DNA from 2 places in the Pseudodesulfovibrio portus genome. Region 1 is predicted to be linked to the other one. Evidence: riboswitches for the same ligand, from Rfam matches in the RefSeq annotation. Region 1 holds a riboswitch; the other holds the start of a gene.
What was found. A riboswitch is a leader RNA that binds a small molecule or an ion and turns the genes downstream of it on or off. The one in region 1 is predicted to bind cobalamin.

Region 1 (14,665 bases):
TTTTAATTCTAAGCCATCCCAACCACACAGGTGAATCACTCAGGTTTCACCCATCAATCTCTCTCCTCCAGATCGAAAAAAGGAACCGTCAGTTCCTATAATTCACGCCGCTGAACAAAAATATTATTTTATCCCGGCCAGTTACCCGTATGGCACGGGCTATGCTCAATGGAAGGTTGACCAAGAACGGGGATACATCATGAAACGCCAGTCCAACACCACGCCACCATCCAGGGAGACCCTCCGCGGAGTGATCGTCCCGTCCCAGTGGGACAACGAGTTCCGGGTGACCGGGATGCTGATCGCCTGTCCCGGCGAGCGGGAAGTGCGTGTGGCCAATCTGGAGGCGTTCCCCATGCTGCACCTTCTTGAACGGACCGAGGTCGAGTTGACGGGAACCGTCCGAAAGGACGGAATCGCGGAGACCATCCACATTGACCGCATCCAGAGCCTGTGCGAATAAGCGGCCCCCTTCGCGACCGCACGCGCTGCCTGAAAGAACAAGACCATGAGCAACCAGGAAACCACCGCTCCCCCGAAAGTATGTGAAGTCCGGATCATTTCGGGCGTCACGCCCGCCGACGTTGAAACCCTGCTGGAACTGGCGGGCTCGAGCGGCCTGTTTTCGGCGGACGCCCTGCTGTCCACCGAGGACATGGCCTGGGACAGCGCCTATGGCGACGGCAATGAAGCGCACGTGTTCCTTTTGGCCAGGGCCAACGTCGACACGGACGACCGGATCGTCGGTTTCCTCTGCTTCGGCCCCATACCGCACTGGCCGGACAACTACGAACTGTACGGCATAGCGGTCGATCCGGAATACCGACGTCTCGGCATCGGCTCCGGCCTGGTCTCCGAGATGTGCCGCAGGGTGGCCGAAATCATGGGCAAGAGGATCTTTCTGGAGACCGGAGCCCGGGAGGCCTTTGAGGCGGCACGCAGTTTCTACGAGGCCTCCGGTTTTGAATGTGAACACCGCTTTCACAAACAATTCATCCCCATAGAGGGAGATACTGTTTATCGACTGGACGTCATGCCCGACGAATCCGATCAACATTATCAATAGCCTTGGAGGAACCATGATCCAGGATGTTTACGAAGATTCCCTGTATGGGCAGATACTGCCGGCGGAATGGAAGGACGAGTCCGTGTCCAGCCTGGTCCTGCTCGTGGACGGCGAAGAGGAATTCTTTGTGGAGAACGACGAGGACGGCGAGGTCCTCCTGGACTACATCGACAGGTGGGTGACCATTGAAGGCGTGGTCACGGAACAAGACGACGAATTCCGGATCAAGGTCCGCAATTACATGCTTGAAGACGAACTGGACTACGTAGACGACGACGCCTGGTAGGGACCGGCAACACTCAGCCCGGCCCCTGCGACCGGTTTTCCGCGAGACACCGATGATACATCCGAACACCGAAGTGCGCTTCGTCAATCCGACCATGGGCTACGGCGTTTTCGCCACGGCGGACATCCCGCTGGGGACCATCGTATACGTCAAGGACAGGCTGGAGATCGAAATGACCGAAGCGGCATACAGCCGCCTCGACGATCACCACAAGGACCTGGTCAGCAAGTACTCCTACACCGACGAAAACGGCATCCGCATCCTGAGCTGGGACCACGCCAAGTACGTCAACCACCGGTGCGACTGCAACACCATCTCCACGGGCTACGGTTTCGAGATCGCCATCCGCAATATCTGGAAGGGCGAGGAAATCAGCGACGACTACGGCCTGTTCAATCTCGAAGAGGAAATCCCCGTGGCCTGCAATTGCGTCTGCTGCCGCAAGACCCTGCGGCCGGACGACTTCGAGCGGTGCCACCACGACTGGGACGAAAAGATCATCCCCGCCCTGGCCAAGCTCACGGACGTGCACCAGCCGCTCATGAAGTACATGGACGACGTCACCAGGAAACAGATCCGGGCCTACCTCTGCGGGGAGGAGCCGTACACCTCGGTGCTTGCCCTGCAATACCGCAAGGGCCACCCCTCGCCGGAGAAGACACCGGACAGCATGCGCCTCCAACCCTAGGACCTGAATGGCCAACAAACTGATAAGACAACCAAAAATGATCATCGGGTGGCGGGAATGGGTTTCGCTGCCCGATTTTCACGTTCCCGGGATAAAGGCAAAAGTGGACACGGGGGCGGCCACATCGGCCATCCACGCCTTCGACATCGAGCCCTTTGAAACGGCCGGGGAGCGGTTCGTCCGCTTCGCCATCCACCCCATCCAGGGGCGGCACGACGTTTCGATTCCCTGCGAGGCCAGGCTGATCGAGAAACGGAAGGTGAAGAACTCGGGCGGACACATCCAGAACAGATACGTCATCGCCACCACCCTGGCTCTGGCGGGCAACCAGTGGGAGATCGAGCTGACCCTGACCAACCGGGACGAAATGAAGTTCCGGATGCTCCTGGGGCGCTCGGCCATGAGAGATCGGCTCATCGTCGATCCGCAACAATCATACCGGGCCGGGAAGATGGCCCCCAACAAACTCTATCGGAACATACAAGAAAAATGAAAATCGCCATTCTCTCGCGCAAGCGGACCCTCTACTCCACCAACGCCCTGGTCGAGGCAGGCATCAAGGCCGGTCACGACGTGCGCGTCATCAACCCGCTGCGCTGCTACATGAATATAGCTTCACACAACCCTACAATCCACTACAAGGGGGAAGACCTCTCCGACATCGACGCCATCGTCCCGCGCATCGGCTCATCCATCACCTTTTACGGCACCGCCGTCGTCCGCCAGTTCGAGATGATGGGCGTATACAGCCTCAACGAGTCCGTGGCCATCACCCGCTCACGGGACAAGCTGCGCTCCATGCAGCTGCTGTCGCGCAGGGGCATCGGACTGCCCGTGACCGGGTTCGCCAACTCCACCAAGTTCACCGACGACCTGATCAAGATGGTCGGCGGCGCGCCCCTGGTGGTCAAGCTCCTGGAAGGGACCCAGGGCATCGGCGTGGTCCTGGCCGAGAACGACCAGGCCGCCAAGAGCGTCATCGAGGGGTTCCAGGGCGTCAAGGCCGACATCCTGGTCCAGGAATACATCGCGGAGGCCAAGGGCCGCGACATCCGCTGCCTGGTCATAGGCGGCAAGGTGGTGGCCTCCATGCAGCGCAAGGCCCTGGCCGGGGAATTCAGGTCCAACCTCCATCGCGGCGGTTCGGCCTCGACCATCAAGATCACCCCCGAGGAACGCTCCACCGCCGTGCGGGCCGCCAAGATCATGGGGCTCAACGTCTGCGGCGTGGACCTGCTCCGCACCCACCACGGGCCCGTGGTCATGGAGGTCAACTCCTCCCCCGGCCTGGAGGGCATCGAGGGGGTCACCGGCAAGGACCTGGCCGGCAAGATCATCGACTTCATCGAAAAGAACGCCCAGCCGGGCAAAACCAAGACACGGGGAAAGGGATAGCCATGGGAATCGTCCGCCTCCTGCTCGCCATTGCGGTTTTCAATTCGCATTTTCCGCTCACGGACCTGCCCGTGGTCGACGGGCACGAGGCGGTCCTGGCCTTTTTCGCCATCTCGGGCTTCTACATGGCCCTGATACTGGACGGGACGTACTCCTCGGCACGGTCGTTCTACATGGGACGGTTCCTGTCCCTGTACCCGATCTTCGCCTTTGCCATGTCCGTCAGCGTGGCCCTGCTGGTCACCCTGGACATCCACCCCATGGCCACCCTGGACAATGTGAAGAGCATCCTGGCCCACCCGGCGGGCTTCCTGTCCATGGTCTCCACCGCCATCCTGCCCGTGGGCCAGGAGCTGCTCTTCAGCTTCGCCATAACGCCCGAGAACGGGCTCCACTTCCTGACCGAGGCCGGGCGGACCGGGCTGTGGCACAGCGCCCCGCTCATCCAGGCGTGGTCCCTGTCCCTGGAGACCGTCTTCTACGCCCTGGCTCCCCTGCTGGTCGTCATGAGGACCCGGACGCTGGCCTGGCTCGTGGGCCTGAGCCTGTGCGCCAAGGTGCTGGTCGTGGCCGGCGGCTTCCTGGACGTCGTGTTCCTGAAGCGGTTCTTCCCCATCGAGTTCTGGCTCTTCGGCAGCGGAATCCTCGCCTACAGGTTCTACAAGACCCTGCCCGAGACCCCGGCCCTGTCCGACTCCCTGATCTTCGCGGCCCTCGTCACAATCATCGCCATGGTCGGCGAGGCCCCGCCGGAGGCGGCGCCCTTTGCGCTGCCCCTTGCCACCCTTTTCTCCCTGCCCTTCGTCTTCCGGCGATTCAGGGATTTTTCCTGGGACCGGGTCGTCGGCAAGGTCAGCTACCCCTTCTACCTCATCCACTTTACGGTCATCGCCATTTTTGAAACGACCATGGAAGAGCCCCTGGGATGGGATATCCTGGCGGTGTCCCTGGCCGCCGCCGTGGCCGTCCACGCCCTGTTCGCCCCCGGCATCGGCGTCCTGAAGCAGGCCGTGCGCCTGCCCCTAGGCGACCTGCCCGCCCGTGCCCGGGCGCGATTCCGAAACCCCTGACGCGCCCTCGCGCCCTTCGGCCATTCTTTGCAAGACCGTGCTTGCGCTCCATTCAGGCTTGCGATAGCTTTACCGCATCACGATGTCCTTCAGGTGGCCGCAAGGCCGTAACAGGGAATCCGGTGCGAATCCGGAGCGGTCCCGCCGCTGTATCCCCCATGAAGGTCTGAGCCGACAAGCCACTGCCGCAAGGCGGGAAGGCGGATCAGACGGGGAAAGCCAGAAGACCTACCTGAAGCGTTTCTCTCCGATTGCGGACCGCGGAGCCCGCACCCGGACACGAACGTATTTATCATAAAACTGTTGCCGGAGTTCCGGGGGTTCCGCCCCGGGAACCGTCATCGGCAGCCCGCAAACAGTCCCTTCCCGAGCCGCCCCGACGCTCGCGGATATCCGCGTTCAACTGTTTGCAACGAGATTCGGTTATGCCCATTCAGATTCAAAAACGCGACGGATGCATTGAAACCTGGTCCACCAAACGGATCGGCAACGCCATCTTCAAGGCCCTCAAGAGCAGCGGCATCAAGGACCCCCTGCTCGCCGACAGGCTGGCCGGGAAAGTGGAGAAAAAACTCGACGGCGTGGACGTCCCCGAGCAGGAGCTGGTCCAGGACATGGTCCAGCAGGTGCTGATGGAGGCCCGGCTCTACAAGGTGGCCGAGCGCTACATCGTATACCGCGAAAAACGCCGGGAACTGCGCTCCCAGAACGACGCCTTCCTGGACATCGCGGGCGTCACGGAAGGCTACCTGGAAAACGTGGACTGGCGGGTCAACGAGAACTCCAACATGGTCCACTCCTACCAGGGGCTGATCCTGCACATGGCCGGGGCCGTGCAGGCCCGCTACATGCTGGAGAAATACCCCGAGGAAGTGCGCATGGCCCACACCCACGGGTACTTCCACATCCACGACCTGTCCTTCGGCCTGGCCGGATACTGCTCGGGATGGTCCCTGCGCGACCTGCTGCTGGAAGGCTTCAACCTGCGCGACCGCTGCTCCTCGACCCCGGCCAAGCACTTTGACGCGGCCTGCGGCCAGATGGTCAACTTCCTCGGCACCCTCCAGAACGAATGGGCCGGGGCCCAGGCCTTCAACAACGTGGACACCTACCTGGCACCCTTCATCCGCCGCGACGGGCTGGGCTACAGGGAAGTGAAACAGCAGATCCAGAAGCTGCTCCACAACCTGAACGCCACGTCCCGCTGGGGCGGCCAGAGCCCGTTCACCAACTTCACCTTCGACTTCGTGCCCCCGTCCCACATCGCCAAGGAAGCCGTCATCATCGGCGGCGAGCTGCAGGACTCCACCTACGGCGAGTACGCCGAGGAAATGGCCATGATCAACCGGGCCTTCCTCGAAGTCATGCTCGAAGGCGACGCGGACGGGCGCATCTTCTCCTTCCCCATCCCCACGTACAACGTGACCGAGGATTTCCCCTGGGAATCCGAAGAGGGAAAACTGCTGCTCAAGATGACGGCCAAGTACGGTGCGCCCTACTTCCAGAACTTCATCAACTCCGACCTCAACCCCGAGGACGTCCGCTCCATGTGCTGCCGACTGCAGATGGACCTGCGGGAAATCCGCAAGAAGACCGGCGGGCTGTTCGGCGCGGGCGACCTGACCGGCTCCATCGGCGTGGTCACCCTCAACCTGCCCAAGCTCGCCTACCTGGCCCACAACGAGGAAGACTTCTTCGACCTGGTGTCCGAGTACGCCCAGCTTGCCGGCGAGTCGCTGGAATTCAAGCGGAAGGTGGTTGAGAAGAACCTTGCTGCGGGCATGTTCCCGTTTTCCCGCCGCTACCTCAAGAACGGCTTCAAGGGCCACTTCTCGACCATCGGGCTCATCGGCGGCCATGAGGCGTGCATGAACCTGCTGGGCAAGGGCGTGGACACGCCGTCCGGCTCCCGGCTCATGCAGCGCGTGCTCAACCAGCTGCGCCGCATGGTCGTCCGGTTCCAGGAGGAGACCGGCAACCTCTACAACCTGGAGGCCACTCCGGGCGAGGGCACCTGCTACCGGCTGGCGAAAATCGACAAGGACCTGTACGCCGACATCTACACCTCCGGCGGCGACACCCCCTACTACACCAACTCCACCCTGCTGCCCGTGGGCGCCAGCTCCGACGCGTTCTTTGCCCTGGAGCACCAGAACGACCTGCAGACGCTCTACAACGGCGGCACCGTATTCCATACGTTCCTCGGGGAAGCCGCACCGAGCGAGGAGAGCGTGAAGAACTTCCTGCTCAAGGCCATGAGCAGGACCAAGATCCCCTATATATCGGTCACGCCCACGTTCTCCATCTGCGAGGACCACGGCTACCTGTACGGGGAGCACTTCAACTGCCCGACCTGCGACAAGGAAACCGAGGTCTACACCAGGGTCGTGGGCTACTACCGCCCCGTGGGCCGCTGGAACAAGGGCAAGCAGGAAGAATACAGGGAGCGCGTCGAATACACGCAGGAGACCTTCTGCAAGACGGCCTAGCCGGGAACAGCCATGATCCTTGACGCCAACCAGATCACTTCCATCAGGCAGCACAACGACGAGGAACTGCGAACGGGATGCCGTGGGACGCACGGCTACCCCGCCAGCACCGTTCAGAACCTGCTGCACACCATCGAATCGTTGAAGAAAGAGAAACGAAAATGGAAGAAACTGGCCCAGGCCAGGGGCAAGGCCCTCAAGGCCATACGCGACATCGCGGATGGCGAAGACAGACAGTGACCCACGCCCGACCGCCATCCGACGGCGGCTCATGACGCGACCCGGGGCTGATGCGGTGTTGATCCGCATCAGCCCTTTTTCCCGGCCCTGCGCCGCCCTGGGACGGAAACCGGGCCGGGCAAGGGTACGCACCTGGCGATATCACATCATATATAATATTTTCAATGGAATAGGCCGGTCGCCATTGTCGTCATATTCACATTTACGTTAAACCCCTGTGTACAGAATTGATGAAAACGTAATGCCGGTGAATGGTTCGTGAGCACCCCCCGGCATGGACCACCCCTCCTCCGCCATTAATTTGATTTTGGCATCGTTTCCCGATGCCGCATTAAATCAGACGTTTATACCGCCGTCCTTCGATTATCCCGACAAAATATCACCGTCTTTCCCACCCGGAGGCCTCAAGTGGTCTCCGAATTGCTCTATTGGGCTCGTGCGCCTTGCACACAAAACTGTAGCCCCGTTGTAGGACAATGAACCCACGTTTCAAAAAAGCATTCGGCAATCTGGTTGTGGGAACCGCGCTCGTCGCGGTCGTCCTGATCCTGATAGTCACGGTCTTCGCCCCCTGGATCGCCCCATTCGACCCTGCGGAGCAGTTCTTCGACGGGCTGACGATGGAGGGCATGCCCCTGCCGCCCAACCACACCTACTGGCTGGGAACCGACCTCCTGGGCCGTGACCTGTTCTCCAGGCTGGTGTTCGGCGCGCGGACCTCGCTGCTGATCGGGCTGGTGGCCAACGGCATCGCCGTGGGCATCGGCTCCTTCCTCGGCATCGCCGCAGGGTACGCGGGCGGGCCGGTGGCGACACTCATCAACCGGTTCACGGACCTGATGATGGCCTTCCCCGCCCTGCTGCTGGCCATCGCCCTGGCCGCCATCTTCACCCCGAGCCTGTGGATCGTGGCCCTGGTCATCGCCATGGTCAACTGGGTCTGGGTGGCGCGGGTCGTCTACTCCCAGACGGCCTCGCTCAGGAAAAGCGAATTCATCGAGGCGGTCCGCTCACTGGGTGCGCGCTGGCCCCGCATCCTGTTCGTGCACATCCTGCCGCACCTGGTGCCGACCATGCTCATCTGGGCAACGCTGGGCATCTCCACCACCGTGCTGCTGGAGGCGACCCTGTCCTTCCTCGGCATCGGCGTGCGCCCGCCCACCCCGTCCTGGGGCGGCATCATCTTCGAGTGCCAATCCTATTTCATCGACGCGCCGTGGTTGGTCTTTTTCCCCGGCATCGCCATCCTGAGCGTGGCCCTGGCCTTCAACATCCTCGGCGACGCCCTGCGGGACGCCCTTGATCCCACCCAAAGGGGGAAAAGCTGATGCTGGTCACCTTCCTCAAACGATTCAGCCAGTCCCTGGGCATCCTGCTGGGCGTGACGGTCATCACCTTCATGCTGACCTACCTCATCCCGGCGGACCCGGTACGCATGCTCGCGGGCCGAAGCGCCAGCCAGGAGACCGTGGAAAACATCCGCCACCAGCTCGGCCTGGACCAGCCCCTGCCCGTCCAGTACGGCCGCTACGTGGTCAACCTGATCCAGGGCGACATGGGGCGCAGCTTCAAGCAGAAGACCGAGGTGACCACCCTGGTCCTCAGCCGCATGCCCGCCACCCTGCTGCTCATGGCCGGGGCGATCTTCTTCGAACTGCTCATCGGCATCCCGGCGGGCATCATCGGTGCGGTCAGAAGAGGCAGGAAGTCGGACAACTTCTTCATGATGATGTCGTTCATGGGCGTCTCGGCCCCGCAATTCGTGGTCGGGCTGATCATGCTCTACCTGTTCGCCTACAGGCTGGAATGGCTGCCCCTGGGCGGCTACGGCACCCTGGCCCACCTGGTCCTCCCGGCGGTCACCCTGGGGATCACCGGCGGCGGCTGGTACTCGCGCATGATGCGCTCCTCCATGATCGACGTCCTCCTGCAGGACTACATCCGCACGGCCCGGGCCAAGGGCGTGTCCCCGTGGCGCGTGGTCATGGTCCACGGCATGCGCAACGCGGTCCTGCCGGTCATCGCCATGATCGGCCTGGACATCGGCTTCTTCATGGCCGGCGCCATCGTGGTGGAATCGGTCTACGGCTGGCCCGGCATCGGGCAACTCGCCTGGCAGGCCATCCAGACCATCGACATCCCCGTCATCATGGGCGTGACGCTCGTGGCGGCGATATTCATTGTTCTAGGCAATTTCCTCGCCGACCTGGTGATGCCCCTCGTGGACCCCAGGCTGCGACAGAATTGACGATTGGGTCGCGCGTCTCGCGCAAAAACAAAGAGAGGTTCCGGAAATGAAAAAGAGAGTATTATTCCTGGCCGCCCTGGCCGTCCTGATGATGGCCGTGCCCGCCATGGCCATCAAGGCGGGCGGCGAAGCGGTGGTTTCCTACAAGGAAGACGTGGTCACCCTGGACCCGGCCATCGGCTATGACTGGCAGAACTGGTCCATCATCAAGTCCCTCAACGCCCGTCTCATGACCTATGAGGCAGGCACCGCCAAGCTGGTCACGGACATGGCCGAGGACTTCACCGTGTCCCCCGACGGCCTGACCTACGTGTTCACGCTGAAAAAAGGCGTGAAGTTCCACAACGGCCGCGAGGTCAAAGCCGGTGACGTGGTCTACTCCCTGACCCGCGTTGTCGAGCCCAAGACCCAGTCCCCGGCCCAGGGCTTCTACCACTCCATCAAGGGCTACGACGACCTGGTGGCGGGCAAGACCGCCGAACTGGCAGGCGTCACCGCGCCCGACGACTACACCGTCAAGGTCGAGCTGACCAGCCCCGACGCCACCGTGCTGCACGTGCTGGCGCTCAACTTCTCCTCCGTGGTCCCCAAGGAAGCCGTGGAGAAATGGGGCGACGACTTCGGCCACCACCCCGTGGGCGCAGGCGCGTTCAAGCTCGCCGAATGGAAACTCGGCCAGTACCTGACCATGGTGCGCAACCCCGACTACTTCGTGGCCGGTCTGCCGTACCTCGACAAGATCACCATCCAGATCGGCCTGGAGCCCTCGGTCGCCCTGCTCAAACTGCAGCGCGGCGAAGTGGACATCCTGGGCGACTCCATCCCTGCGGCGCGTTTCGTCAAGATCATGCAGGACCCCGAGTGGAGCAAACAGGTGGTCTCCGGTTCCGACCTCCAGACCGGCTACATCACCATGAACGTCAAGATGAAGCCCTTTGACGACGTGCGCGTGCGCCAGGCCGTGAACATGGCCGTGAACAAGGACCGCATCGTCAAGATGATCAACAACCGCGCCATCCCGGCCAACCAGCCCCTGCCCCCGACCATGCCGGGCTACGACAAGGCCTACAAAGGCTACGCCTTCGACGTGGCCAAGGCCAAGGCCCTGCTGGCCGAAGCCGGTCTGGCCGATGGTTTCGAGACCGAGCTGTACTGCATGAACGTCGACCCGAACCCCCGCATCGCCCAGTCCATCCAGCGCGACCTGGCCGAGATCGGCATCAAGGTCAACATCAAGTCCCAGTCGCAGGGCACGGTCATCGCCGCGGGCGGCGAGCCCGACCAGGCTCCCATGATCTGGTCCGGCGGCATGGCCTGGATCGCCGACTTCCCGGATCCGTCCAACTTCTACGGCCCGATCCTAGGCTGCGGCGGCGCGGTCAAGGGCGGCTGGAACTGGTCCTGGTACTGCAACGACGAGGTCGAGGCCATGGCCAACAAGGCCGACGCCATGTCCGACCCGGCCAAGCAGGCCGACCGCGAGAAACTGTGGATGGAAACGTTCATCAAGATCATGGACGACGCCCCGTGGGTCCCCGTGTTCAACGAAACCCGTTTCAACATGCACTCCAAGAACGTGAGCGGCGACAAGAAGGCCTTCATCGATCCCGTGCATATCCCGTTCAACTACAGCTACATCTACTCCAATGCAGTCCAATAGCATCGAAAAGAAACACCTCCACTTCGGTTGGGACAACGCCATCACCCCCGTGATGGCCGTTGCCCCCGGAAGCGTGGTGGAATTCGACACCCTGGACGCCGGCGGCGGCCAGCTGAACCGCAATTCCACCTTGGAAGACGTCTCCAAGTTCGATTTCGACAAGGTCAACCCGACATTCGGTCCCGTCTTTGTCGAGGGCGCCGAGCCCGGAGACGCATTGAAAGTAACCGTCATGGACCTGAAGCTCGAAGGTTGGGGATGGACCGCAAACATCCCCGGCTTCGGCCTCCTGGCCGACCGCTTCGACCAGCCCGCGCTGCACATCTGGGAGTTCGACCCCGCCTGCACCGCGCCCGCCGAGTTCAAGGGCGGAGCCAAGGTGCCGCTCAAGCCGTTCCCCGGCATCATGGGCAACGCCCTGCCCGAGGCGGGCTGCCACTCGGTGGTCAACCCGCGCAAGTTCGGCGGCAACATGGACACCCGCGACATGAACGTGGGCACGGAAATCCTGATCCCGGTCGGTGTCCCGGGCGCGCTCTTCTCCTGCGGAGACGGGCACGCCGCCCAGGGCGACGGCGAAATCTGCGGCACGGCCATCGAGGCCCCCATGGCCATGACCCTGAAACTGGACCTGGTGAAGGGCGCAAACCTGAACTTCCCGCAGTTCACCACCACGGGCCCGGTTTCCAGCCACTTCGACAAGGCCGGGTACGACGTGACCATGGCCATGGGCGAAGACCTCATGGAGTGCGCCAGGAACTGCGTCGGCGACATGGTCGACAAGCTGGCTGCGGAAAAGGGTCTCGCCCCCGTTGACGCCTACATGCTGTGCAGCGTGTGCGCAGACCTTCGCATCAGTGAAATCGTGGACATGCCCAACTGGATCGTGTCCTGCTACTTCCCGAGGATCGTCTTTGAACTCTAATACGACCCTGCCGGAGCAGTCCCTCGGGACTGCTCCGGCAGACACCAACATTCTCGAGGTGGACGACCTGACCGTCGGCTTCCATACCGACGACGGCGACATCCGCGTGCTGGACAAGATCAGCTACCACGTCCCCTCCGGGGAGACCGTGGGGCTGGTCGGCGAATCCGGCTGCGGCAAGTCGGTCAGCGTCATGACCCTCATGGGACTGCTCCCGTCGCCGCCCAGCTTCGTCGACAACGGGGCCATCCGGTTCCGGGGCAAGGACCTGCTCCAGGCCTCGAACAAGGAGCTGCGCTCCATCCGGGGCAGGGACATCGGCATGATCTTCCAGGAGCCCATGACCAGCCTGAACCCCACGTTCACCATCGGCTGGCAGTTGGCCGAACCGTTGCGCATCCACCTGGGCCACTCCAAGGATCGGGCCCGCGAGGAGTGTTTGAAGCTGCTCGACATGGTGGGCATCGGCGGCGGGGAAAAACGCCTCAGGCAGACGCCGCACCAGTTGTCCGGCGGGTTGCGCCAGCGGGTGATGATCGCCATGGCCCTGGCCTGCCGTCCCGGCCTGCTCATCGCCGACGAGCCGACCACCGCCCTCGACGTAACCATCCAGGCGCAGATCCTGGAACTGCTGGCCGAGCTGCAGGCGGACCTGAACATGTCCGTGCTCATGATCACACACGACCTCGGCGTGGTGGCCGAGACCTGCTCCTACGTCTATGTCATGTACGCGGGCCGAATCGTTGAGCACGGCCCCATCGACCGGTTGTTCGAGCATCCCTCGCACCCGTACACCAAAGGGCTGATGATCTCGATCCCGCGCCTGGACGAGGTGCGCAAGTGGCTGCCGACCATTCCCGGCACCGTGCCCAGCCCGCACCAGCGCGGCAAGGGGTGCTACTTTGCCGCCCGATGCGGGGAATGCACGCCCCGCTGCATCGAGGAGGCCCCGGCCATGACCGCCATCCATGAATCAAACGGGCAATCCCACTGCGTTGCCTGCTGGAAATACCTACCGCGATGAATACCAAAGAAGAACTCCTGGTGACCACCAACCTGGTCAAGCATTTCCCGCTCAAGGGCACGGACCGGGTCGTGCACGCCGTGGACGGCGTGAACCTGACGCTCAACCGGGGCGAGACCCTGAGCGTGGTCGGCGAGTCCGGCTGCGGCAAGTCCACCCTGGCCCGGCTGTGCATCCACCTGCTGGAGCCCACCGGCGGCACCGTGCACGTGAACGGCCACGACCTGACCTCCCTGAGCAGCAGGGAGTTGCAGGCGGACCGGCGGCAGATGCAGCTCGTGTTCCAGGACCCGTTCGCCTCGCTCAACCCGCGCCGCACCGTGGCCCAGACCCTGATCGAGCCCATGGTCATCCACAACGTGGGCACCCACGCCGAACGCAGGGCGCGCATGCAGGAGCTGCTCGAGACCGTGGGGTTGAAGCCGGAGATGGCCGACCGCTATCCCCATGAATTTTCCGGCGGCCAGCGCCAGCGAATCGGCATTGCCAGGGCCATCGCCCTGCGCCCGGAGCTGGTGGTCCTGGACGAGCCGGTCTCGGCCCTGGACGTGTCCATCCAGTCCCAGATCCTCAATCTTCTGGTGGAACTGCGGGAAAGGATGGCCCTCACCTACATGTTCATTTCCCACGACCTGGCCGTGGTCAAGCACATCAGCGACCGGGTGGCCGTCATGTACCTCGGGCAGATCGTGGAGACCGCGCACACCGACGGGCTCTACGACCGCCCCCTGCACCCGTACACCCGCGCCCTGCTCTCGGCCATCCCCGTGGCGGACATGGGCAAGCGCGCCCGGCGCACACGGCTCGGCGGCGACATCCCCGACCCCTCGCGTCCCCCGGAAGGCTGCCGATTCTGCCCGCGCTGCCCCCAGGCCATGGACCGCTGCAAAACCGAACCGCCCAGGGAACGGAACCTCGGCACCAAGAATTCGCCCCACTATGTGCGCTGCCACCTCTATAACGACTAGCGCGCATTGCCCGCCCGCTCCGGTCCGACCGGAGCGGGGACAATATTCGCCCTGCCCAAAATAAACCTTTACTTCTCTGAAAAAAGCTGTGACAAGGGGTCCACTCAGCGTGACTGGACGCACGATTACTTCTTTGCCCCCATTGGGCAACTAACGTTCCTCGTCAGAAAAAGATTTACTCCCCCGTACCAGAGCATGAATAAAACTCCCCCGGACATTCCGGGTTCGACCGCTGTCGCGCGCCGTCGATATTCCTTCCTTTTCACCCAAGGCTCTTTAATGACTTTTCAGACCTTTTCCTTTGACTCCCGCATCGAAGCGGGCATCAAATCCTGCGGCTATGCCGTGCCCACTCCCATCCAGGAGCAGGCCATCCCCCTCGTCCTCGAAGGACACGACGTCATGGGGCTGGCCCAGACCGGCACCGGCAAGACCGCTGCCTTTGCCCTGCCCCTGCTGCAGAAGATCATCTCCTGCACCTCCCGGCAGCGCACCCCGCGCGTCCTGATCCTGGCGCCGACCAGGGAACTGGCGCTCCAGATCACCGAAGACTTCAACTCCCTCGGCCGGAGAACCGGCATCCGCAGCTGCGCCGTCATCGGCGGT
Region 2 (14,665 bases), 230 kb from region 1:
ATCGCCGCCTGCAACATGTCTGCCGAAGCCAGGATGACCCTCTACGCCTGGGGTTTCGACCAGACCATTTCCGTTTACGCCGACGAAGAAACCTATTTCACTACGCAATAAGGGGATATCATGCAGGACAGCATCATACAGTGCATCGAAGACATCGAGACGCAAATTCTCGACGTGGAAGCCACCGGCCAGGGCGCCGGCGAGGCCGTGGATGCACTCGGCTTGTCATGCATGAAACTCTCCTCGGCAAGCGTCATCGCCATCCTGGACATGCTCAAGGACGGCATCACGCCGCCGAGCCGGGAAATCATCACCTCCATGCTCGGCATCTGCGAGGCCCACAAGAAATTCTTCTTCGCCCTGGGCGGCCTTCTGGAAGATAGCGCCGACGCCCTGGCCAAGATCGAAAAGTCCTCCTCCGGCTTTGTCGAGGAGACCGAAGAGAGTGCGGCCAAGGCCTTTGAGGAGCCGCCCGCCGTTGAAGTCGAAATCGAAGAGCAAGGCGAGCAGGACCAGGCCGAAGAAGCCAAAAAGCCGGAAAAGGCCAAGCCCGAGGCCAAGACTGCGGCCTCGGCCATCTCCTCCATCCGCGTGCCCACGGACTCCCTGGACCGGGTCATCGAACTGGTGGGCAAGCTCATGGTCACCTATGCGGTCATCGCCCAGGGCGGCTCCACCAACATGTCCCAGGTGGCTTCCTCCCTGCGTGAACTGGACAACGTCATCAGCAAGCTCCAGATGGAGGTCAACTCCATCCGCCTGGTGCCGCTCAAGCAGATTTTCATGCCCATGCACCGGCTGGTCAAGAGCCTGAGCCAGAAGATCGGCAAGAAGATCGACTTCCAGGTCAATGGCGACGACCTGGCCCTGGACAAGACCATCGTGGAAAGCCTCAACGAGCCCCTGGTCCACCTGCTGCGCAACGCCGTGGACCACGGCCTGGAAGACCCCGACGGGCGCAAGGCCGCAGGCAAGACCGACACCGGCATCGTCACCCTGTCCGCCTGGCGGAAGGGCGACAACGCATACATCCAGGTCAGGGACGACGGCCGCGGGCTGGACCCCGACAGGATTCTCAACAAGGCCATCGAAAAGGGACTGGCCGAGGCGGACGGTGAATACGAAACCGGGGAAATCCTCCAGTTCGTGCTCCAGAGCGGCTTTTCCACGGCGGAGAAGATCACCGACGTGTCCGGTCGCGGCGTGGGCATGGACGCCGTGGTCAACGCCATCAAGGTCACCCTGGACGGCGACGTGCGCATCGAGAGCGAGCTGGGCAAGGGCGCGGCCTTCACCATCGAAATCCCCCTGGACCGCTCGGCCAACGAAGGCATCGTGGAAGCCCTCATCGCCAAGGTGGGCGGCGAGACGTTCATCGTGCCCAGCCGGGACGTGGTGGAAATATACATGCCGCGCCTCAACGACGTGGTCGGGCTGCCGGACGGACGCGAGACCGTGGACGTGCGCGGCGAGATCCACACCCTGCTCAGGCTTGCCGACCTCCTGGACCTGACCCCGCAGGTGGACGACATCGAGATGGCCCAGGCCATCGTCGTGCGCGTGGGCGACTACAAGGGCGCCATCCTGGTGGACGAGGTCCTCAGGCAGCAGCAGGTAGTCATCACGGGCTTCACCGTTCCCGTGGAGGAAATCTTCGACATCCCCATCCTCGGCTACGGCATGATGGGCGAATCCGACGCCCTGGTCATAGACACCGAGGAAATGATCCGCCACTTCCAGGAACGGATCGCCGCACAGGCGCAAACGAGCTTGACATAACGGCCCGACCGGACATAATTTCGCGACTTCAGGTGCTCGACAGCTCAATAGGGAATCCCGTGTGAATCGGGAGCGGACCCGCCGCCGTGACGCCCTGCCGACCGCTTTCAACACGCCACTGGGCATACGCCTGGGAAGGCGAAGGCGCGAGGGGCCAGCCGGAAGACCTGCCTGACAAGCCGCCACCGGGCCAGCCTGCCGGATTCTCGAATCCGCAGCCGCGCATCCGGTCGTTCCAAAGCGGCTTGACGACCATGGTCCTGCCCCGGTGGTACGAGGGCTTACCGCTTGCGGCACTGAAGGGAAAAAACGGCTCCCCTTTTCCGGAATCCGACGGAAAAGGGGGTTTTCATTCCCAGAACACGCCCTCCGAAACGGAGGAAATCATGCATCGTATCGTAGAATCGCTCATCGTCTGCGTTCTCGTTCTCACCCTGGCCGTCCCCGCCTTTGCCGGCCATCACGACCAGGGCCCGGCCAAACAGGCCATCGTCCTGGCCGCCTTCGGCACTTCCTATCCCGAGGCGCTCAAGTCCATCCTGAACATCCGGACCCGGATCGAAAAGGCCCACCCCGGCACGTTGGTCAGGCTCGCCTTCACCTCCGGCATCATCCGGAACATCTGGAAGGAACGCCGCGACGACGCGGCCTGGCAGAAGGCCAACCCCGGCGTGCCCGAAGACGTGCTGTTCGTGAAGAGCCCGCTGGCCACCCTGGCCGACCTGTCCGACGCCGGATACAAGGACGTCACCGTCCAGTCCCTGCACGTCTTCTCCGGCGAGGAGTTCGCGGACCTGAAGAACACCCTGATCGGCCTGCGCTCCATCCGCACGGTCAAGGCCAAATCCCTGCCCTTCACCGCCATGCGGCTGGGCCGCCCGGCGCTGGGCATGCCCGGCGACGCCCACCCCTACACCGAGGACATCGCTGCTGCGGCCCAGGCCCTCAAGGCGGACGTTGACGAGGCCGGGAAGATGGACGCCGCCCTGGTCTACATGGGCCATGGCAACGACTTCTACTCAACGGGCATCTACGCGGAATTCCAACGTGAAATGCAAAACAGGCACGACTACCCCGTGTATGTCGCCTGCGTGGAAGGCTACCCCGCCTTCGACGACATGCTGGCCCTGCTCAAACAAAGCGGCAAGAAGAACGTGCTGCTCAAGCCGTTCATGATCGTGGCCGGCGACCACGCCTCCAACGACATGGCCGGAGACGAGGACGACGCCTGGAAAGTGCTGCTCGCCAAGGAAGGCTTCACGGTCAAGACCGACCTGCGCGGGCTGGGCATGGTGGACGCCTGGGCGGACATCTACGTGCGCCACCTCGACGACGCCCTGGCCCAAACCCACCTCTTGCCGTAAGGAAAACCATGACCGCCGTTTCCCGCACCACCGCCGTCGCCGCCCTGGCCTGCTCCCTGGCAGGAATGGTGGTGCTGGCCGCCGGAATGGGCTTCATCGAAGTCTCGCCCGGCGAAGTGGTCGCCGCCCTGTCGGAGTGGCTGCGGGGAGCGGCGGAAACCGTGGACCCGCTCAAGGCGAGCGTGGTCATCGACGTCCGGCTGCCGCGCATCCTGTGCGCCCTGCTGGTGGGCTTCGGCCTGGCCGTGTCCGGCGCCGTCTTCCAGGGGTTGCTCCTCAACCCCCTGGCCGACCCGTTCACCCTGGGCGTGTCGTCCGGGGCGGCCTTCGGCGCGGCCCTGTCCCTGCTGCTGGGCCTGGCCTTCGCCGGTCCGGCCACCCTGCCGATCATGGCCTTTCTCGGGGCCACGGCCACCCTGGTGGCGGTCATCGCCATGTCCGGGCGCGACGGCGAGCTCAATCCGGCCAATCTCATCCTGGCGGGCGTCATCATCTCAGCCATCCTTTCGGCAGGGCTGAGCTTCATCAAGTACATGGCCGACGAACGGGTATCGGTCATCGTCTTCTGGCTCATGGGCAGTTTCGCGGCCCGCACCTGGACCGACGCCGTACTGGCCGGTTGCGCCGTGCTGCCCGGATTCCTGGCCTGCCTCTACTTCGCCCGCGACCTGAACGTCATGAGCCTGGGCGCACGCTCTGCCCGCAGCCTGGGCGTGGACACGGGAAAGATCCGTCTCTTCCTGCTGGTCACGGCGTCGCTGGTCAGCGCGGTCTGCGTGTCCGTTTCCGGGGTCATCGGATTCGTGGGGTTGATCATCCCCCACCTGATGCGCATGGTGGTCGGGCCGGACAACCGGTGGCTGCTGCCCGCCTCCGGCCTGGGCGGGGGAATCCTCCTGCTGGCGGCGGACACCTGCACCCGCGCCGTCCTGCCCCAGGAGGTGCCCATCGGCGTGCTCACCGCCCTCATCGGCGGCCCGGTGTTCTGCCACATCTTCACCCGCAGCCGCAGGAAACTCCATGGATAGCGGCCACATCAACACCACGTCCCTGCGCTTCGGGTACGGGGAATCGCCGGTCCTGCGCGGCCTGGACCTGGCCTTTGAGCCGGGCCTGCTCCACGGCATCGTCGGCCCGAACGGATGCGGCAAGTCCACCCTGCTCGGGCTTCTCTCCGGCCACCTCGCCCCAAACAGCGGCCAGGCCGCCCTTGACTCCGTTCCCGTCGGGGAGTATCCCGCTTCCCGACTGGCCCGCCGGTTGGCCCTGGTGGAACAGGTCCCTGTCGCCAACTTTCCCTTCACCGTGTTCGAGACCGTACTCATGGGCCGCCACCCGCACATCCCACGGTTCGCCCGCCCCTTGCCGACGGACCTGGAGATGACGGAACGGGCCCTGACGGTCATGGACCTCGGCCATCTGCGCGACCGGGTGCTGGCCGACCTGTCCGGGGGCGAACGGCAACGCGCCGTGGTGGCGCGGGGGCTGGCTCAGGACACCCCGGTCCTGCTCCTGGACGAGCCCACCTCGTCAATGGACATCCGGCACGGGCTGGCGACCATGACCGAGCTCCGACGGCTGGCGCGGGAGCAGGGCAGGAACGTGATCACGGTCCTACACGACCTCAACCTGGCGCTCAGGTTCTGCGACCGGGTGATCATCCTTGCCGACGGGACGGCGCACGCCCAGGGAACCGCTGAAGAGACGCTCACCCCGGCCAACATCGAAGCCATCTTCCGCGTCCGGACAACCGTGCTGGACACCGAAGCCGGACCGGCCATCATCTATTCACAGGAAGCATCGTGAACCGAATTCTCTCCGCCCTTCTTCTCATACTCCTCCTGCCTGCCACCGCCTCGGCCCTGACCATGACCGACGACTCCGGGAGAACCGTCACTTTCGACAAGCCGTTCACCCGCATCATTTCCCTGTACGCGGCGCACAGCGAAAACCTCTTCGAGCTCGGCCTCGACGAGGAAATCGTCGGCGTGTCCCGCCAGGAGGACTATCCCGCGCACGCCATGGAAAAGACCGCCTTCAGCGCCCGCGACGGCGTGGAGCGGTTCCTGGCCGCCGAGCCGGACCTGGTACTCATCCGCCCCATGCTCGACAGGGGGTATCCCGGCCTGTGGCAGGCCCTGGAACGACACGGGATCACCGTGGTCTCCCTGCAACCCAACACCGTGGACGAGATGTACGGGTACTGGCGCGCCCTCGGGCTGCTGACCGGCAGGGAAACGGATGCCGAGGGGATGGTCCGTACCTTCAAGGACAAGCTCTCCTTCTTCGAGGAACGGCTCGCGCACCTGCCGGAGCAGGAACGGCCCAGGGTATTTTTCGAATCCATCCACTCCAAACACGCCACCTTTTCGCCCGGCTCCATGCCCCTGTTCGTCCTGCACTACGCGGGCGGGCGGAACGCGGCGCCCGACGCCAGGCCGAAACGCGACACCAATATTGCCGCCTACGGCCTGGAACGCCTGCTCGACAGGGGCAAGGACATCGATTTCTACCTGGCCCAGTACGGAGCCATGAACCAGGTCTCGGTGGACAAGATCCGCAACGGCCCGGCTGCCTCGCGCATCAAGGCCGTGCTGAACAACACCGTCTTCCTGGTGGACGAGCACCTGGTATCCAGACCGACCATGCGGCTTTTGACGGGCATCGACACCGTATACCGGCTGCTGCACTGGTAGCCTGCGATTGACGCCGCAACCGAAACAGGACACAGTCTGCTCCCCGCAGGAGAGGCAAGGAAATACCATGACGAAGAAAGGCACGCTTTACGGCATCGGGGTCGGCCCCGGCGACCCGGAACTGATCACCCTCAAGGCCATCCGCGCCCTCGGCGAGGTGGACGTGGTCTTTGCCGCCGCCTCCACCAAGAACGACTATTCCACCGCCTACGGAATCGCCCGGCCGCATCTGAAGGAGGGCGCACAGGTCATCCAGCTCGGTTTTCCCATGACCAAGGACCCCGAAGAGCTCGAAAAGGCCTGGCAGGCCAATGCGGCCATCGTGGCCGAGGTGCTCGACCGCGGCGAGGACGCCGCCTTCCTGACCCTGGGCGACCCGCTGACATACTCCACATACGGCTACCTGCAGCGCACCCTGCTCAAGCTCGCCCCGGACACCCGGCTGCGGGCCATACCGGGCATCACCTCCTTCCACGCCGCCGCCGCCAGCATCGGGCTGGTCCTGGCCGAGTCCAAGGAGTCCCTGCTCATCACCTCGGGCGTGTCCGACCCGGACAGGTTGGAAGCACAGCTTGACGTGGCCGACAATGCCGTTATCCTGAAGGCCTACAAGAACTTCGAGGAAATCCGCGACACCCTGACCAGGCTGCGGCTCGCCGACAAGACGGTCCTGGTGTCCCGGCTGGGCATGGAAGGCGAGTCCATCCTGACCGACATCAAGGACGCGCCGGAAAGGCCGCACTACTTTTCCCTGGCCCTGGTCAAGAAGAACGAGGACAAATGAAGACAGCCATCGTCCTGGCCGCATTCGGCTCCCGCCACAAGAACGCCGCAGCGTCCCTCGACCACATCGTCGAGCGGGTGCGCCAAGCCCATCCCGACCTGCCCGTCCGGCTGGCCTATACGTCCAGCATCATCCGCGGGCATATGAAAAAGGCGGGCGAAGAAGTGGAATCCGTGGCCGAGGCCCTGGACGCGCTGCTCGATGACGGCGTCACCCACGTGGCCATCCAGTCCCTGCACCTGATCCCGGGCAACGAGTTCCACGAACTGCTCGGCCTGGCCAGCGAGATGATGCTCAAGGAAGGCGGGTTCAACCGCGTGGAGATCGGCTTTCCCCTGGTGGCGGACGAGAAACACCTCACGCGGGTGGCCGAGGCCATCCTGTCCATCGCCGAGGAGGGCAAGGGAGAGAACGACGCCGTGCTCTTCATGGGCCACGGCACGCGCCATGACAACTCCGTATACTACGAAGCCCTGCACCGCTTCTTCCAGGAGCGCGACCGGACCGTGCACATGGGCGTCATGGAACACCAGAAGGAAGCGTCCATCGACGTCTTCATCGAGCGGTTCAAGGCCGACGGGGTGAAGAAGGCATACCTCATCCCCTTCCTGTTCGGCGCGGGCTGGCACGTGGCCCGGGACATGATCGGCGACGGCGAGACCAGCTGGAAGACCCGGCTTGAACAGGCCGGAATCCGATGCGAACCCGTGCTCAAAGGGGCCGGTGAATACGACCGGCTGGTGAACATCTGGCTCGAACACCTGGACGACGCCCTCAAGCGGCTGACCCGGTGTTGACGGGGGGAGGCCCCTGACCCCTATCCCCTCTTTTCCTAAACTTTTTATAGGCGCATTCGCGCGGGTGACGGTTGAGGGAGGGGGTGCCGCTTCGCCGTTGGTCGGCGGGGGAAATGGGGGACGAATCCGCACGCCGGGCACGGGCTGCGTGACGCACAGGAAAAGCGGACCGTATTGCCAACCCCGACACCCATGGGCTAGTCTGCGACATCGACGGAGAACACCTTGAGCATACTCATTCACACCCACGACGGCGGCCGGTTCGCCCTGGAACCCCATGCGGGCGACTCCCTGGCCCGGACCATCTTTCTCTCCCGTCTGTGGCACGGGGTGCCGCTCTGCTCGGGGCTGGGCAAATGCGGCCTGTGCCGCGTGCGCTACCTCTCCGACGCGCCCGAGGCCAACTCCGACGAGCTGCGCAAGCTGGGCGCACAGGCCGTGGACGACGGCTGGCGGCTCTCCTGCCTGCACCCGTCGCAACCGTGCGAAATCGAACTGCCCGAACCGCGCCGCTCCCGGCGGGCCGTGCGCACCCTCAAGCAGGGTTCGGGCGACTTCAAGCTGGCCGTGGACCTCGGCACCACCTCCATCCACTGGACCGCGCTGGTCAACGACGAGCCCGTGGCCACGGGCAGCGAGCTCAATCCCCAGACCGGGTTGGGCTCCGAGGTCATGTCCCGACTGGCCGCAGCGGCCACGGCGGAGGGACGGTTCGTGCTCCGCGCCCTGATCACCGACCGGATCACCGACCTGGCGCGGCTGGCGGCCCGCAACCTCGGCGGGCAGTGCATCGGCCTGGCCGTGTCCGGCAACCCGGCCATGACCTACATCCTGCTGGGCAGGAAGCCGGACGACCTGGCCACCGCCCCCTACACACTTTCCTACACCGGTGGCGACGAGAAAATGCTGGGCGCGGGACTGCCCCCGGCCTACATCCCGCCGCTGCTCGCCCCGTTCGTGGGCGCGGACCTGTCCGCCGGACTGACCGCCGTCGAATACGACGCCGCTCCCCGCTACCCCCTGCTGCTGGCCGACCTCGGCACCAACGGCGAATTCATCCTGTCCGTTGCCCCGGACAAGCGGTTCTGCGCCAGCGTGCCCATGGGCCCGGCCCTGGAAGGCGTGGGCCTCTCCTTCGGGCGAACCGCCGGACCGGGGGCCATCACCGGCTTCACCCTGACGCCCAAGGGACTGGAAGCAACCTATTTCGACGGACTGCAGGGCGAGCCCGGCATGACCGGCACAGGCTATCTGTCGCTGGTGGCCATCCTGCTCAGACAGGGCGTGCTCACCGAGTCCGGCCAGTTCGGGCAGGGGACCACGCCCCTGGCAGCCAAGCTGGCCCAGCGGGTGACGACCATCAACGGCGAGCCCGCCTTCACCATCACGGACGACCTCTTCCTGCCCGCCTCGGACGTGGAGGAAATCCTCAAGGTGAAGGCCGCCTTCAACCTGGCCATGTCCGCCCTGCTCAAGGAAGCGGGCCTCGACCCGGCCGGTCTGGCGGCCATCCATATCGCCGGAGCCCTGGGCGAGCACGTGGGCCTCGACGACCTGGAGACCCTCGGCTTCCTGCCCGCCGGTTGTTCGGCCAAGGCGGTCAAGGCGGGCAACACCTCCCTCAAAGGGACCGAGCTGCTGCTCACCGACCCCGAAGCCCGGCATTTCGCCGAGTCCATCCCCGCCACCCTGACCCGGCTGGAGCTGGCCGGGGACGATTCCTTCGGCAGCGAATACGTGCGCCGTATGAGGTTTACCCATGTCGATTGACAATTTGTTCCCACCCATCACCGAAGAAAACGCGGCGGAGCTCGAACGGTTCGGCAAACTGCTGAAAAGGACCTGGCCGCTCAAAAGCAAACACCGGGAGCACCTCAAGTACGACATCCGGGACATGTCGCGCGGCCTGACCGTTGACCGGTCCAAGCGGCGCAAGGAGTACATGACCGACGACAAGTACCTGTCGCCCTACCTCCACTATTTCCTGCCCTGGAACCTGTACCGCATGTCCCGGCTCTTCACCGGACTGGAGCTGGACATCCCCGAGAACGGCCAGGTGGCGGACATCGGCACCGGCCCGCTCACGGCAGTCATCGCCCTGTGGATGGCCCGGCCCCACCTGCGCGGCCGCAAGCTCAACTTCACCTGCCTCGACCTGGCCCCCAAATCCATGCAGGTCGGGCTCAAGCTTTTCCAGGCCATGGCCGGGGAGGATTCCCCCTGGCGCATCAAGACGGTCAAGGCGGGCTTCCTGGACCATCTGCGCACCAAGCCCGACCTGCTCATCGCGGCCAACACCTTCAACGAGCTGGACTGGTCAGGCCGCACCGCCCGCCCCCAGGCCGAAGGGATCGCCAAGCACTTCGCCGCCTCGGTGTCGGACACGGGCCGCGTCCTGGTCATCGAGACCGGCGTGCGGCTCACCGGACGCATCATCGCCGAGCTGCGCTCCTCGCTGCTGGCAAACGGGTTCAGCCCCATCGCCCCCTGCCCCCACGACGGGGATTGCCCCATGCCCGCCCTGGGCCAGGGCACGTCCTGGTGCCACTTCAACTTCTCCGTCAAGGACGTGCCCGCCTGGCTGGAGGCCATGTCCAAGGACGCCCGTCTTGAAAAGGACAACGTGACCCTGAATTTCCTCTATCTCTCCCGCAAGGGCGGAACCAACTGGGGCGCTGTCCGGGCCATCTCCGAACCCTTCAAGCTGCACGGCAACAGGGGCCAGTACGCCTGCTCCGACCGGGGGCTGACGCTCATCGACTACGCACCCGGCACACGCCCGCTCCAGCCGGGCCAGTCCTTTGCGCCCAACTGGCCGGAAAGGCCCAAGACCGACCTCAAGTCCAAGGCCCTCATCCTGCCCTACAAACAGAAACCCGACACGAAATGAAGATCATCGACCTCGGGCTGATCGGCTACAAGGAAGCCGAGGCCCTGCAACTGGAAACGCTCGCGGCGGTCACCGCCGGTGAACGGGAGAACACCGTGTTCCTGCTGGAACACCCCAAGGTCATCACCCTGGGCCGCCAGGGCGGGGCCGAGAACCTGCACATGGACCCCAAGCTCCTGGCCGAGCACGGCATCGAGCTGGCCCAGACCACGCGCGGCGGCAACATCACCTGCCACTTCCCCGGCCAGCTGGTGGCCTACCCCATCTGGCGGGTGGAGAAACGGCCCGGCGGCATGCGCCGATTCTTCCACGACATGGAAGAGGCGGTCATCCGAACCTGCGCCCGCTTCGGCGTGGCAACCATCCGCAGGCCCGGTCATCCCGGAGTGTGGGTGGACGAAACACGGAAAATATGCTCAATGGGCATCGGCGTTAAGCGCTGGGTCACCTACCACGGGCTGGCCCTGAACGTGGGCCGCGACCTGAGCCTGTTCAACGCCATCACCCTGTGCGGCATCCAGGGCGCGGTCCCCACCTCCATCGAGGGGGAGACCGGGCGCGACATCGACATGAAGGACGTCAAGAATGTCTTTGAAGAAGAATTCAGAAAAGCCTTTGCGGATTCCGCCCTGGCTTAGGATCAAGCTGCCCGAGGGGCGAAATTTCTCCAACACCTCCGGGCTGATAGGCGACCTCAACCTGAACACGGTCTGCCAGTCCGCCAAGTGTCCCAACAAATGGGAATGCTTTTCCAAGAACGTGGCCACGTTCCTGATCATGGGCAACATCTGCACGCGCAACTGCGCCTTCTGCAACATCGCCTCCGGGGACCTGGAACCCCTCGACCCCACCGAACCGGCCCGCGTGGCCGAAGCCGCGAGGCGGCTGGAACTCAGGCACGTGGTCATCACCTCGGTCACCCGCGACGACCTCCCCGATGGCGGGTCCGGACACTTCGCGGCCACCATCAACGCCGTGCGCGCCGCCATGCCCGGCTGCACCATCGAGGTGCTCACCCCGGATTTCCGGGGCGATGAAGCCGCGCTCAAGACGGTGCTCGGTGCCCGCCCCAACGTGCTCAACCACAACCTGGAGACCGTGCCCCACCTGTACGAGGCGGTCCGCCCCCAGGCAGACTACGAGCAGTCGCTGCATTTCCTGAAACGGGCCAAGGAACTGGCTCCGGACATCCCGACCAAGTCGGGCATCATGGTCGGGCTGGGCGAAAACGACGATCAGATCATGAAGGTCCTCGACGACCTGGCCGAAATCAAGTGCGACATCGTGACCATCGGCCAGTACATGCAGCCCAGCCGCCTCCATCCGCTGGTCAAGCGCTACGTGGAGCCCGGGACGTTCGACCGCTACGCCGAGGAAGGGAAAAACCGGGGCATCCGCCACATGTTCTGCGCGCCCCTGGTCCGGTCGAGCTACAACGCGGCTGAATTCGTCTAGGCCCCCTTCGGGGAGACCAGGGCGCTGCCCTGGACCCGCTTAAGGCCGAGGGCCTTAAGAATCCCACGTCGCCTTCGGCGAGAGGCGCGCTGACGCCGTTTGGCGCCCGTCGTCCCCTGGGCCGGTTTGCGATTTGGACAAGAAAAACGAGAAACGCCGTATCATGCTCAAACATGGTGCGGCGTTTTTTCTTGTCCAAATCGCGGAAAGTTTATCTTGAAATCATTCGATCCCCCAAAACCCCATTTCTTTTCCACACCCCTTTTCAATCTACCTGACAGACAAAGACAAGACGCACCTGACCTCAACCACAACCCGCACGAATGCGCATACAAGAAGTTTAGGAAAAGATGGGGACGGGGGGCCGGAGGCCCACTCACCTCACCGGTTGCCCGGCCACGAACACCGCTTCCACTTTGATGGAGCCGATATCCTCGAGCGCGACATGTGTCGGGTCGTCGGCCAGGACCGCGAAGTCCGCTATCTTGCCCGGCTCGATGGAGCCGCGCTCCCTCTCCTCGAAGCCCGCATAGGCGGCGTCGATGGTGAACAGGCGCAACGCCTCCACGACCGTCAGCCGCTCGGTTTCCACCGGGTGCATCACAGCGGCCTGCACCCCTTCCAGCGGCGCATAGGGCGTGATGGGGCAGTCCGAGCCGCCGCACATCTTCACTCCGGCGTCGAGAAACGCCCGGTACGGCTGGATGCGGCGCACCCGTTCAGGTCCGAGCCGCCGCTCGTAATCTTCCATGTTGCTCATGAGATAGGGAAAGAAGGCCGGTTGCACGGCGGCGATGATCCCGGCCCGCGCCATGCGATGCAACTGGTCGTCGGTGGGCACCTCGCAGTGCTCGATGCGGTGGCGATGGTCGTCGCGGGGGTGTGCGGCCAGGGCCTTTTCCATGGCCGACAGCACCTGCTCGATGGCCCGGTCCGCCTCGCAATGGATGGTGGCCTGCAAGCCCGCCTTGTGGGCCTGCAGGATGAAGTCGTCCATCCGCTCCTGGGTGAAATTCAGCGTGCCGCAGTTGCCGGGCTGGTTGGCGTACGGCTCCAGAAAGGCGGCGGTGTAGGCGCTGATGGCCCCGTCCGCGCAAATGCAGCCGCCGATGCGCGGCAGCCCCAGCTCCAGGGTCTCCTCGATGTCCATGACCTGATTCCAGACGATGGCGTGCAGGGGCAGCTCGTCCTGGTGCTCCACCACCACCCGGGTGTCTCCGGGGCCGAACTCGCCGCCCTCGAGACAGTGCAGCGTGGTGACGCCTTTTTTCATGGCCGCCCGGCACGCCTCCTTGAACCGGGCCAGCTTGACCTCGGTGGGGGTCAGGGCGCTGACCTTGGGAACGACGTGCGACAGGATGCCGGGGTCGCGGACAACGCCGGTGGGCCCGTCGCCGTCCATGTCCATGCCCGGCAGCCCTGCGGGCAGATCGAGCAGGGCAAGGGCCCGGCTGTTCAGGGCACAGAGGTGCCATGACGAATGCACGATCATCAACGGGCGGTCCGGACAGGCCGCGTCCATTCCCCTGCGGTGGGGCAGCCTGATCTCCCGCAGGTTCAGCTCGTTGAAGGAAAAGCCGAAGAGCCACTGCCCCTCGGGCACGTCCGGGGCGGCCACGGCCACCTTCTCCATGATGGACTCCAGGGACGTGTCCTCGGAAAAGTCGAGGCCGTGCAGCACCTGCCCGGTGAGGCCGAGGTGCTGGTGGGTATCGATGAAACCCGGCAGGAGCGTGCTGCCATTCATGTCGCGGACGGGCCAACCGGCTTCAACCAGGGAAGCCATGTCGGTTTCGGAACCCACCCGGAGGATGCGCCCGTTTTCCACGGCCACGGAGGCAAAGCGGGTGTCCGCCTCGTCCATGGCGATGCCGTTGACGTTGGTCAGGATGAAATGATCGTGCATTGTATTGAAAGAGAATGAGGTGGTTAGAATATCCAGTCGCGAATCCGCAGGTCGATCTTGGGGATGCCCCGAAACCGGTCGATCTTGGGGGTGAAGGCAAAACGCATGGTCCGCCCGTAAGCCTCGCGGGTCAGGGTCTTGGCCGACCGCCACGCCTTGCCGGACAGCCGCGTCCCGGTCTCCGGGTCCTCCAGCACGATCTTCACGTGCTCGCGCTCCCTGCCGAAGGTGGCGTATTCCACCACCTTGACCGGCTTGGTGGCGAACACGGGTTCCGGGTTCCCCATGCCGTAAGGCTGCAACAATTCCAGCTCCTTGAGCAGGGTGTTGTTGATGTTGGCGAAACCCAGCTCGTGGTCGAGCTTGAGGGTGGGCGTGAGGGGCTCCGGTCCCAGGGTCTCGACCACGTGGTCATGAAACCGGCGGCGCAGGGCTTCGAGGTTGTCCGGCGACACGGTCAGCCCGGCCGCCTGTTTGTGCCCGCCGAAGCCTTCAAGCAAGTCTCCCACGGCCTGCAACCCCTCATAGAGGTTGAACTCGGAGATGGACCTGCCCGACCCCTTGAGCAGCCCCCCGGACGCTTCCGGGGCGCAGAGCAGGAGCGTGGGCCGATAGAACCTCTCCACCACCCGGGAGGCCACGATGCCGATGATGCCGGGGTGCCAGTGATCGCCGTAGAGCACCAGCCCGGCCCTTTGCCGCATGGACTCGGCCTGCTGCATCGCCTCGTCCGCAATCTCCTGCTCCTGGCGGCGACGCTCCAGGTTGATGGCATTGAGCTCCTCGGCAATGGGCATGGCCGTATCGAAATCCTTGGCCAGCAACAGATTGAGCGCCTTTTCCGGGTCGCCCATGCGCCCGGCTGCGTTGATGCGCGGGGCGATATTGAAGCCGATCTGCCCGGCCCCCAATTCCGCCTGGCGCTCGTAATCGCTGACCACCTTGAGGGCGGCCATGCCCGGTCGCCGTGCGTCCTTGATGAGCAGGAGCCCGT

Region 2: another riboswitch for cobalamin. It lies ahead of OO730_RS14260 (sirohydrochlorin cobaltochelatase); the one in region 1 lies ahead of OO730_RS13120 (ribonucleoside triphosphate reductase).

What each region holds. Positions count from the first base shown of each region.
Region 1 is NZ_AP026708.1:2,744,915-2,759,579, reverse strand. It holds gene OO730_RS13155 (hypothetical protein) at 200-463, shown strand; gene OO730_RS13150 (GNAT family N-acetyltransferase) at 509-1,066, shown strand; gene OO730_RS13145 (hypothetical protein) at 1,080-1,352, shown strand; gene OO730_RS13140 (SET domain-containing protein) at 1,405-2,040, shown strand; gene OO730_RS13135 (ATP-dependent zinc protease family protein) at 2,048-2,533, shown strand; gene rimK (30S ribosomal protein S6--L-glutamate ligase) at 2,530-3,435, shown strand; gene OO730_RS13125 (acyltransferase family protein) at 3,438-4,505, shown strand; cobalamin riboswitch at 4,580-4,755, shown strand; gene OO730_RS13120 (ribonucleoside triphosphate reductase) at 4,931-6,994, shown strand; gene OO730_RS13115 (hypothetical protein) at 7,007-7,234, shown strand; gene OO730_RS13110 (ABC transporter permease) at 7,711-8,562, shown strand; gene OO730_RS13105 (ABC transporter permease) at 8,562-9,482, shown strand; gene OO730_RS13100 (ABC transporter substrate-binding protein) at 9,529-11,142, shown strand; gene OO730_RS13095 (acetamidase/formamidase family protein) at 11,129-12,067, shown strand; gene OO730_RS13090 (ABC transporter ATP-binding protein) at 12,057-13,091, shown strand; gene OO730_RS13085 (ABC transporter ATP-binding protein) at 13,088-14,059, shown strand; gene OO730_RS13080 (DEAD/DEAH box helicase) at 14,339-14,665, shown strand, end outside.
Region 2 is NZ_AP026708.1:2,977,951-2,992,615, reverse strand. It holds gene OO730_RS14270 (Hpt domain-containing protein) at 1-111, shown strand, start outside; gene OO730_RS14265 (chemotaxis protein CheA) at 121-1,779, shown strand; cobalamin riboswitch at 1,793-1,968, shown strand; gene OO730_RS14260 (sirohydrochlorin cobaltochelatase) at 2,166-3,143, shown strand; gene OO730_RS14255 (FecCD family ABC transporter permease) at 3,152-4,171, shown strand; gene OO730_RS14250 (ABC transporter ATP-binding protein) at 4,164-4,949, shown strand; gene OO730_RS14245 (ABC transporter substrate-binding protein) at 4,946-5,839, shown strand; gene cobI (precorrin-2 C(20)-methyltransferase) at 5,907-6,623, shown strand; gene OO730_RS14235 (sirohydrochlorin cobaltochelatase) at 6,620-7,420, shown strand; gene OO730_RS14230 (ASKHA domain-containing protein) at 7,646-9,190, shown strand; gene OO730_RS14225 (small ribosomal subunit Rsm22 family protein) at 9,180-10,310, shown strand; gene lipB (lipoyl(octanoyl) transferase LipB) at 10,307-10,948, shown strand; gene lipA (lipoyl synthase) at 10,896-11,765, shown strand; gene OO730_RS14210 (amidohydrolase) at 12,142-13,671, opposite strand; gene recJ (single-stranded-DNA-specific exonuclease RecJ) at 13,695-14,665, opposite strand, start outside.